DNA from 3 places in the Acidovorax temperans genome. Region 1 is predicted to be linked to each of the others. Evidence: riboswitches for the same ligand, from Rfam matches in the RefSeq annotation. Region 1 holds a riboswitch; each other region holds the start of a gene.

Region 1 (3,268 bases):
GCCAGCGCGATGGGAAAACCCAGGGCAGCACTTGTGGCAACCGCCTTGTGGATGGGCACGTTGCACCATGTCATGAAGGGCACGCTGACAAAGCCACCCCCCGCACCGACCAGCCCAGACAGAAAGCCGATGAAGCCACCAGCGCCCAGTTGGCCTGCGGTTCCAGGCATTTGGCGTGTGGGAGCAGGCTTCTTGTCCAGAAACATCTGTACGGCTGAGAAACTCACAAACAAGCCAAAGAAAACAGCGAGGAAGCTGCCTTTGAGCAGTGCGAACACACCGAGGCTGGCCACAAAACCGCCCAGCACAATGCCTGGAGCCAGTTTGGTGACGATGTCCCAACGCACGGCTCCACGCTTGTGGTGGGCGCGCACGCTGGATACAGAGGTGAACACGATGGTGGCCATCGATGTGGCAATGGCCATCTTGACGGCCAGGTCCGGTGCCACCTGCCTTGCGTCCAGCAGGTAGGTCAGAAAGGGCACCAGCAGCATGCCGCCACCAATGCCCAAAAGCCCTGCGAGAAAGCCGGTGCACAAACCCAATAAACCCAGCTCAACAATCAGTAGGGGATCCAGCATCGAAGAATCACAGGAGGGGCGTTGAGGAGGGCGTAGAGGCCCCACCTGAGTTGGTGGGTGGGGCCGCCAGCCATGAAGAAGGTGTCTGCGAATGCCACCGGACCGGCATCCTGAACCGGGGGTTCAGGTGGGCGAGGGCAGCCTAACGTTGGGTTCATCTGACGCGAGACGATCACGCTCATCAGGCGATGTACCAAGCCCGTGCTCAGTGAGCATTGGTTCAAGGAAATATAAAGCCCGGCAGCACCGCAGACCCTTGCATTGTAGGCGCTTGGCTATCGCCCTGCAGGCGGATAGGCCAGTACCGTGGCGGGCGTTCGGATCAGGTCGCTGGTGCGTGCCCATCTTCAAGCCCATGGGGCATGACCCCTGTGAGGGTGGCGCGGGGGGGCACCGCGTAGCGATGGCCTCACCCAGCTGGAAGGGAGTTACAACAACTGTCCGTCCTGCCCGAGGGCTTGGTCCAGCCGACTTAGCAAGCTCTGCAGGCGCAATGTATCTTCTTCAGTTGGAGCGACTGCAGAAATGGGTGCACCGGCGGGCGCAGGTTGCGCGGCTGCCTGGGCTGCGGCGGCATCACGGTCGGCCACTTCAAAAGCCAGGTTCAACGCCGCCAACACAGCAATGCGCTCGCGTGCACGCACCTTGCCTGCATCGCGGATTCGGGTCATGGCCGTGTCCACCCGTTCCACGGCGTCCAGCAAACGTGATTCCTGTCCGTCTGGGCAGGCCAGCAGGTAGCTTTGCTGCAGGATTTGGACCTCGATTTGCTTCATTCGGCGTCCTTGTGGACAGGGGTGGCAGGGGCGTTGGCAGGCAGCCGCTCGAGCAGTGCGTCAATCCGGGCGCGAGCCGCGTTCAGGCGCGATTTCAGGGAGTCGCGTTCCTGCGTCAGGGCGCTGACCTGATCTGCCAACAAGGCATTGGTGCGTTGCAACTCGGCGTGGCGCAAGAGCAGGCGCTCGACACGCTCGGCGATCTGGTCGGTGGTGGAGGGTTCAGCCATAGAGATCGCAATTGTAGGGTTGTCTTTTTGGGACGGGGTGCCGCAAGGTTCTAAAATCCGACGGTTGGTGCTCGCAGGCTGGTTCACAGACTGCAGTTCAACGGGAAGCAGAAAGGTAACCCCACCGCCGTGGCAAGCCTCACCTGCGCTGCCCCCGCAACGGTCAGCAGACGGATCGCCCGATCCCCTCTCCATTCACACGCCACTGGGAGCCTTGAACAAGCCCTGGGAAGGCATTGGAGGGTGCTCTGCCAGCCCGGATACCGGCCAACACGGTGGTTGCCAGCGTTGATGAAAGACGCTGCGCAGCCGTATCACCCAGACGCTGGCGGGGAGGCCGGCACGGGTTATTTTGTTGATTGCGTTCCCACCATGAAGTACTTCACACCGCGCGCCCGCACCCAGGCGTTGTCGTTCTTGCGTCCCCGTCCGCTGGCTTTGGCCTGTGCCGGGCTGTGCGCTTTCACGGCCCAGGCCCAGGTCAGCATGGCGGATTCCGCGCTGCTGGCGCAGAACCAGCGCGCGCCCGCCTTGTCTGAAACCGTCGTCGCTGCCACCCGCACGCAGCAGCCTTTGTCCGACCTGGTGGCCGATGTGTCCATCGTGGACCGCGACAGCATTGAACGCAGTGGCGCCACAGGCCTGGGTGATTTGCTGGCCCGTCTTCCCGGGGTGGAAATGTCCCGCAATGGCGGCCCTGGCACGACCACCAGCCTCTTTTTGCGTGGTGCCGAATCACGTTTTACCGCCGTGTACATCGATGGTGTGCGGATGGACTCGCAGTCCACCGGCGGCGCCGCGTGGGAATCCATTCCGCTCGGACTGATTGACCGCATCGAAGTGCTGCGCGGCCCGGCAGGCGCGGTGTACGGCTCCGACGCCCTGGGCGGCGTGATCCAGATCTTTACCAAGCGCGGAGAAAAGGGCTTTGCGCCGTTTGTCTCCGTGGGCGTAGGCAACCGGGGCACCACCAAGCTCGAAGCTGGTGTCAGCGGTGCCAGTGGCACCGTGGACTACGCACTGGGCCTGCTGCGTGACGAGAGCGATGGCTTCAACGCCCGCCCCATCGCTGGCCAGAACCCTGACAAGGATGGCTACCGCAATACCGCCGGCAATGCCCGCGTGGGCGTGCAGCTCAACAGCGTGCACCGCCTCGAAGGCACGCTGATGGTGGGCGACACCAACAGCGGCTACGACAGTGGCCTGGGCAAGGATGACCGCGCCCTGCGCACCATGCATGCGCTGGGCCTCAATTGGCAGGCACAGTGGAGCAGCGCCTACAAAACCAAGTTCAGCGTGACCGATTCGCGCGACGAATACGAAACCAAGCCCTCGGTCTACCTGTCGGACACGCGCCTGCGCGGCTACCTGTTCCAGAACGAATGGCGCGAAGGTGCGCACTTGGTCACAGCCGCGCTGGAGCGCCGCGAAGACCACCTGGAGAACAACCCCATCGACCGCGACCGCTCGCAAAACGGTGTGGCGCTGGGCTATGGCTATAACGCCGGTGGGCACACGGTGCAGGTCAACGTGCGCCACGACGAAGACAGCGAGTTTGGTGGCAAGGGCACCGGCAGCGTGGCCTATGGCTACGCCATCACGCCCCAGTGGCGCGCTACGGCATCGGTGGGCACGGCCTTCCGTGCGCCCACGCTGTACCAGCGCTTCAGCCAGTACGGCG
Region 2 (3,268 bases), 470 kb from region 1:
TGGGCACCACCAGCGGCGCCGGCAAAAGCTGGCTTACCACCGCGCTGTGCCGCTACTACAGCAACCTGGGCCTGAAGGTGGCGCCGTTCAAGGCGCAGAACATGAGCAACAACGCCCGCGTGGTAGCTGCCCCCACGCTTGCCACTGCGTCTGCTGCGCTGCCCCCCGAGGGGGCGCACCCCGCCTTGGGGCGGCCCGGCGGCGGGGTGGCAGGCATCGAAGGCGCCTGGGGCGAGATCGGCTCGGCGCAGTATTTCCAGGCCTTGGCTGCGCGCGCCGTGCCTGAAGTGCGCATGAACCCGCTCCTCCTCAAGCCCGAGGCCGACACGCGCAGCCAGGTGGTGCTGATGGGTCAGGTGAGCGCCGAGCTCACCGCGCTGCCCTGGCGCGGCCGCAGCCAACTGGTGTGGCCGCAGATTGCCGCCGCGCTTGATGCGCTGCGCGCCGAGAACGACGTGGTAGTGATCGAGGGCGCGGGTTCGCCCGCCGAGACCAACCTGCACGCCAGCGACATCGTGAACATGCGCGTGGCGCGCCACGCCGGTGCGCGCTGCCTGTTGGTCACCGACATCGACCGGGGCGGCGCTTTTGCCCACCTGTATGGCACCTGGGCGCTACTGCCCGAGGACGAGCGGGCGCTGATCCACGGCTTCGTGCTCAACAAGTTCCGGGGCGATGCCAGCCTGCTCGCGCCCGCGCCGCAGCACCTGCAGGAGCGCACCGGCGTGCCCACCGTGGCCACCATTCCCATGCAGTGGCACCACGGCCTGCCCGAGGAAGACGGTGTGTTTGATATGACCCCCACGCTCGGCACTGGCGTGTCCTCGCTGCCCCCCGAGGGGGCTCTCGCGGCTAGGGGCGGCCCGTCGCCGCTCAATCGACCGCACACCACGCCCGGCGCCGTGCACACCACCGTGGCCGTGGTGGCCTACCCGCGCATCAGCAACCTCGATGAATTCCAGCCGCTCAAAAACGTGCCCGGCCTGCGCCTGCAATGGGTGCGCAGCCCGGCCGATGTGGCAGGCCTGCGGCCAACGGACTGGATCGTGCTGCCCGGCTCCAAAGCCACCGCCGCCGACCTGGCCTGGCTGCGCGCGCAGGGGCTGGACCAGTCCATCGCTGCGCACGCGGGGCAGGGCGGCACCGTGCTGGGTGTGTGCGGCGGCCTGCAGATGCTGGGCGAGGCGCTGATCGACCCCGAGGGCATCGACGGCAACGCTCCCGGCCTGGGCCTGCTGCCCCTGGTCACCGTGTTCGAGCCTGCCAAGACCGTGCAGCGCACCAGCGCAGCCTTCGGGCAGCTCACGGGTGCCTGGGCGCCGCTCTCGGGCGTGGCTGCCTGCGGCTACGAAATCCACCACGGCCAGACCGCCCAGCACCCCGCCATGGCCGCCAAGGGTGATGTGGCGCGCGAGGTCATGCCCGGTATTGCCTGGCAGAACCCGGCGGGCAATGTGCTGGGCGTGTACCTGCACGGTTTGTTCGAGGACGCCGCCGTGCTGCACGCCCTGTTTGGCGCCCAGGCCCCCACGCTCGATACCGTGTTCGACGGCCTGGCCGATGGGGTGGCCCGGCACTTCGACCCGGGCGTGCTGGACGCGCTGATCGCGTAAGAAATACGCGGTTCACCGGCTGCTATCATCCCCGCCCTCAGGTGCCCAATGCGATGACGCAAAGGGAGAATCGGGAAGGCGGTGCAACTCCGCCGCGTGCCCAACGCTGTAAGGACGATGCCGCCCGCTGAATGCCACTGGTCGCCAAGGCCGGGAAGGTGCGGGGGCCAGATGACTCCAAGCCAGAAGACCGGCCTGAGCCATTTTTGGCGCTGCAAGGCCGGGCAGCGCTGCCACTATTCACGCACAGGGGACTGCCATGAATACCAGCGCAGTGGCGCAAGCCACGCCCAGCGCGCACGCCTTCACGCAACAAGCGCGCGACGCCATCTACCACGCCATCTTTTCACGCCGCGACGTGCGCGGGCAGTTTTTGCCCACGCCGGTGCCTGACGAGGTGCTCAGCCGCATCCTCACCGCCGCGCACCACGCGCCCTCGGTGGGCTTCATGCAGCCCTGGAACTTTCTCGTGGTGCGTTCGCCAGACACCAAGCGCCGCGTGCAGGGTGCCTTTGCCAAGGCCCACGCCGAGGCCGCCGGCATGTTCGAGGGCGACAAACGTTCCACGTACCAAAAGCTCAAGCTCGAAGGCATCATCGAGTCGCCCGTCGGCATCTGCATCACCTGCGACCGTGAGCGCACCGGCCCCGTGGTGGTGGGCCGCACCCACATGAAGACCATGGACCTGTACAGCAGTGTCTGCGCCGTGCAGAACCTGTGGCTGGCCGCGCGCGCCGAAGGGTTGGGTGTGGGCTGGGTCAGCATCTTCCACCAGGCCGACCTGCAAGAGGCGCTGGGTATTCCCAAGGGCATCACCCCCATTGCCTACCTGTGCGTGGGCTACGTGAGCCACTTCCACGCCAAGCCCGAGCTGGAAACCGCTGGCTGGCTGCCGCGCCTGCCCATCGAAGACCTGGTGTACTTCGACCAATGGGGCCAGCGCGACGACCAACAGCCGCTCATTGCGCACTTGCAGCGTGACCAGGCCGCCGCCCAGCGCGGGCGGGAAACCATCGCCTGACCTTGCCGCCGCGCCCTTGCTTGACGCGCAACGCCGTTGATTTGCGCGGGCCTGCGAGTGCGGGCCGCGCTTCCCTGTTGAAAGTTGAAAAGCCATGAATGCCCACCTGCCCCTGATTGCCGACATCGCCGACCCGCAACTCACCCAGGCCCTGCAACACAAGCTGGACCACAAGACCAAACCCCTCGGTTCGCTGGGCCGCCTGGAGCAGCTTGCGCTGCGCCTGGGCCAGATCCAGGGCACCGCATCCCCCCGGCTGGAGCAGCCGCAAATGGTCGTTTTCGCAGGCGACCACGGCCTGGCCGCGCGCGGCGTCTCGGCCTTTCCGAGCGACGTGACCTGGCAGATGGTGGAGAACTTCCTCGCCGGTGGCGCCGCCGTCAGCGTGCTGGCGCGCCAGCATGGCCTGGCCCTCACGGTGGTGGACTGCGGCGTGGCGCGCGACATTGCTCCGCGCGAAGCCGCCCCCGGCCAGCCGAGCCTGCTGCTGCGCAAGGTGGCCCCCGGCACGAATGACGCAAGCCAAGGCCCAGCCATGAGCACCGACCAATGCGTGCAGGCGCTGACCAACGGAATGGAACTGGTGCGCGACCTGCCGGGCAATGCGCTGCTGCTGGGTGAAATGGGCATTGGC
Region 3 (3,268 bases), 1.8 Mb from region 1:
GCTCGGCTACACCGACGCGCACCTTTCGCGCGGTGTGCGTCCACCCCAGCCCATGGGGTACCCCGCTGGTGGTGGCCAGGCCCAGCCTGTGCCAGTGCCGCAGCAGCCTGAACAGGTGCTTATCCTCAAGTGATGGGCGGGGTAGGCCGGGTTGCACAACGTGGGCATGACCTGCGCTACTGAGGTGACCCAGCCCCACCGCCCCGGCGTTGCCCAGGCCAGCCTTGTGCTGGCCTTTTTTCTGGCTGCGCTCAGCCTGCAAGCCTGCTCGGTTCCGGGGCCTGGTGCGCCAGCCAGTGGCGCTGAACGCTTCTCTGCGCAGCGCTTGCCAGGGGCACACGGTGAGGCGCTGTGGGCCCTGCAGCGGGGCCCGCTGGTGCCACCCCTGCGCTACCGCGTGGTGGTCGTTCCTGGCTCGGGCTGCGCCGGTATGGGGCCCTTCGCTGATCGCTACTTTCGGGGCCTGTTGCACGCGCAGGTGACTGTGCTGCACAAGCCGGGCGTACACCCTGCAGATACCACGCCAGCGGCCGATTGCCCCGCGCGCTTTGTGCAGGCCGATCACCTTTCTGCATGGGCCAACCACGCGCGCGCCGCGCTGCAGCAGGTCACTGCTGTGCAAGGTCACAGCCATGCCGACGTGCCGTGGTTGCTGGTGGGTATTTCGGAAGGGGTGGAATTGCTGCCTTCCCTGGCAGCCAGCGCAGGCGCTGGGCTGGCGGGCCTGGTGATGATGGCCGGCAGTGGGCTGGACCCGCGCGATGCCGGCCAGATGCAGGCCGAGCGCCTCGGGCATGCAGCAGACTGGGCTGCGCTGGGCCGTGCCCAGGCCGGGCCTGGTGCGGACACGCAGGTGGTGCAGGGGCGCAGCCTGCGCTACTGGCGCGACCTGTGGCAATGGCCCGTGCAACAACCCTTGCTGCAGGGCCCATGGCCCGTGCTGCACGCCTGGGGTGATGCTGATGAAATGGTGCCCCCCGCCGCCTACCAACAATTTGCCCAGCGTGCCCAACACCGCAGCGCACCCTACTGCGCGCTGCGCCTGGCCGGTGCCAACCACGGCCTGCAGGCGGGTGAAGTGGATGGCTTGCAGCAGGTGTGGGCCGCTGTGGAGGGATGGGGACGAACACCCCAGCGCGGGCTGTGCGCCAGCGTGACCTTTCGTTGACCCGATTCTCACAGGCCCTATACTCGCCCCGTTGGTGCTCGTGCCGTTATTGCAACGGCACAGTTAAACGGGAATCAGGAGAGCGCGGCCCACCACGAGTCGCCCTTAACCTGAGCTGCCCCCGCAACGGTAAGCGAGAGAAGGCTGCATGCCTTCAGCCTGCTTCGCATGTCCACTGGGTTCTGACAGCCTGGGAAGGATTCGCAGGAACATCTCGCCAGCCCGGAGACCGGCCGACAAGCGGGTGAGCCACGTGCCCACCCATTTCACAGAACCTGCGGGGAGGCAGGGGTCTGGGTCAGTCCGGGTCGTTTTCATGTTGAATTTCCTTGTGCTGGCGATGGAGCCAGCGGCGCAGCATTTGGCGGGTCATGGTGCATCCATGGGCAGCTGGGGCTGGCGCCGGCCATGACGGTCGGTACCGTCTGGTTTGTGGGCGCGGGCCCGGGCGATCCGGAGCTCATCACCGTCAAGGGCCGCTCCCTGATTGAGCGGGCGGGAGCCATCCTGTTTGCCGGTTCGCTGGTCAACGAGGCCGTGACCCGCTGGGCACCGCCCGGCTGCACCATTGCCGACAGCAAGGACATGACGCTGGAGCAGATGGCCGCGTGGCTCATTGCCCAGGCGCAGCAGCACGCGGTAGTCATCCGCCTGCAGACGGGAGACCCTGCCTTGTATGGCGCGCTGATTGAAGTGGTGCAGCCGCTCGATGCCGCCGGGGTGCCCGTGCGGGTGGTGCCTGGCGTGTCCTCTGCCATGGCCTCGGCCGCTGCGGCGGTGGAGAGTTTCACGCTGCCCGAAGTCACGCAGAGCGTGATCTTCACTCGCGTGGAAGGCCGCACGCCCATGCCCGAAGGTGAGTCGCTGGCCGAGCTGGCGCGCCACCACTGCACGCTGTGCATCTTCCTGTCCATCACCCTGCTGCACAAGGTGCAGGAGCAACTGCGCGCCGCGGGCTGGGCCGATGACGCCCCCATGCTGGTGGTGCACAAGGCCAGCTGGCCGGGTGAGGAACTCATCATCCGCGGCACCTTGGCCGACATCCGCCAGCGCTGCCGCGACGCCAAGGTGGTCAGCCAGGCCATGGTGATTGCCAGCCCCAACCTGGGTGCGCGCCACTGGCCCACGCTTGCCAAGTCCAAGCTGTACGACGCCAGCTTCACCCACCGCTTTCGCAAGGCCAGTGTGCCTGCCACGCCCACGGAGACTTCCTGATGCAAACCCCAGCCACGCCCCTCGGTACACACCACGGCGCACGCCACGAAGACACCATCCTGCTCATCGGCCACGGCTCGCGCGAGCCCGAGGGCAACGACGAAATCCACCGCTTTGTGGCCCAGTGGCGTACGCGCCAGCCCGGCTGGAATATTGAGGTGTGCTTCATCGAATTTGCCGCCCCTAGCCTGCATGATGGCCTGCAGCAAGCCGGGCGTAACGCGCGCCGCGTGCTGGTGCTACCGCTCATCCTGAATGCGGCAGGCCACGTGAAGATGGAGATTCCCGAAGCCATCGAACACGCCCGCGAGCACTGCCCCGGCACTGAGTTTTTGTACGGCCCACACCTCACCGCATGCGACCCCATCCTGGATGTGCTGCGCCGCAACCTGCGCAAGTGCATGAGCGAGCTGGACATGCCCGACCCCACCACCACCGGTGTGGTGTTGCTGGGGCGTGGCTCGTCTGACCGCCAGGCCAATGGCGATGTTGCCAAGATGGCCCGCTGGCTGATGGAGGAGACGGACCACGAACTGGTGGACCTGGCCTTCACCGGCATCACCTGGCCGCGCCTGGAGCGCGCCGTGCAGCGGCAGGTGATGTTGGGCATGAAGCAGGTGGTGGTGTTGCCGTACTACCTGTTCACCGGCACGCTCATGCAGCGCATTGCCCGCCAGGTGGATCACCTGCGCCAGCAGTACCCGCAGGTGCGGTTTGCAGAGGCCTCGTACTTCGGGTTTGAAAAAGAAATCTTTGCCCTGCTGGAGCAGCGCGTGGCCGACCTGCGCGCGGGCGTGCCCGACGCCAAGCTGCCCTGCGATGGCTGCAAGTACCGCGAGATTGCCCACGACCTGGGCCATGGGCACAGCCACGAACACACGCATG

What was found. Region 1 has a riboswitch for cobalamin ahead of PQV96_RS08280 (TonB-dependent receptor domain-containing protein). Riboswitches for the same ligand answer to the same signal wherever they lie in the genome.
Region 2: linked by a shared signal. The riboswitch ahead of bluB (5,6-dimethylbenzimidazole synthase) and the one ahead of PQV96_RS08280 (TonB-dependent receptor domain-containing protein) in region 1 are both predicted to bind cobalamin.
Region 3: linked by a shared signal. The riboswitch ahead of cobM (precorrin-4 C(11)-methyltransferase) and the one ahead of PQV96_RS08280 (TonB-dependent receptor domain-containing protein) in region 1 are both predicted to bind cobalamin.

Annotation. Positions count from the first base shown of each region.
Region 1 is NZ_CP117193.1:1,741,995-1,745,262, forward strand. Features, by position in the region: gene PQV96_RS08265 (sulfite exporter TauE/SafE family protein) at 1-581, opposite strand, end outside; RNA gene ssrS (6S RNA) at 660-839, opposite strand; gene PQV96_RS08270 (cell division protein ZapA) at 1,010-1,357, opposite strand; gene PQV96_RS08275 (hypothetical protein) at 1,354-1,587, opposite strand; cobalamin riboswitch at 1,638-1,873, shown strand; gene PQV96_RS08280 (TonB-dependent receptor domain-containing protein) at 1,960-3,268, shown strand, end outside.
Region 2 is NZ_CP117193.1:2,213,244-2,216,511, reverse strand. Features, by position in the region: gene PQV96_RS10505 (cobyric acid synthase) at 1-1,613, shown strand, start outside; cobalamin riboswitch at 1,636-1,826, shown strand; gene bluB (5,6-dimethylbenzimidazole synthase) at 1,873-2,634, shown strand; gene cobT (nicotinate-nucleotide--dimethylbenzimidazole phosphoribosyltransferase) at 2,729-3,268, shown strand, end outside.
Region 3 is NZ_CP117193.1:4,424,799-4,428,066, reverse strand. Features, by position in the region: gene PQV96_RS20775 (hypothetical protein) at 1-133, shown strand, start outside; gene PQV96_RS20770 (alpha/beta hydrolase) at 185-1,168, shown strand; cobalamin riboswitch at 1,184-1,420, shown strand; gene cobM (precorrin-4 C(11)-methyltransferase) at 1,577-2,383, shown strand; gene PQV96_RS20760 (sirohydrochlorin chelatase) at 2,383-3,268, shown strand, end outside.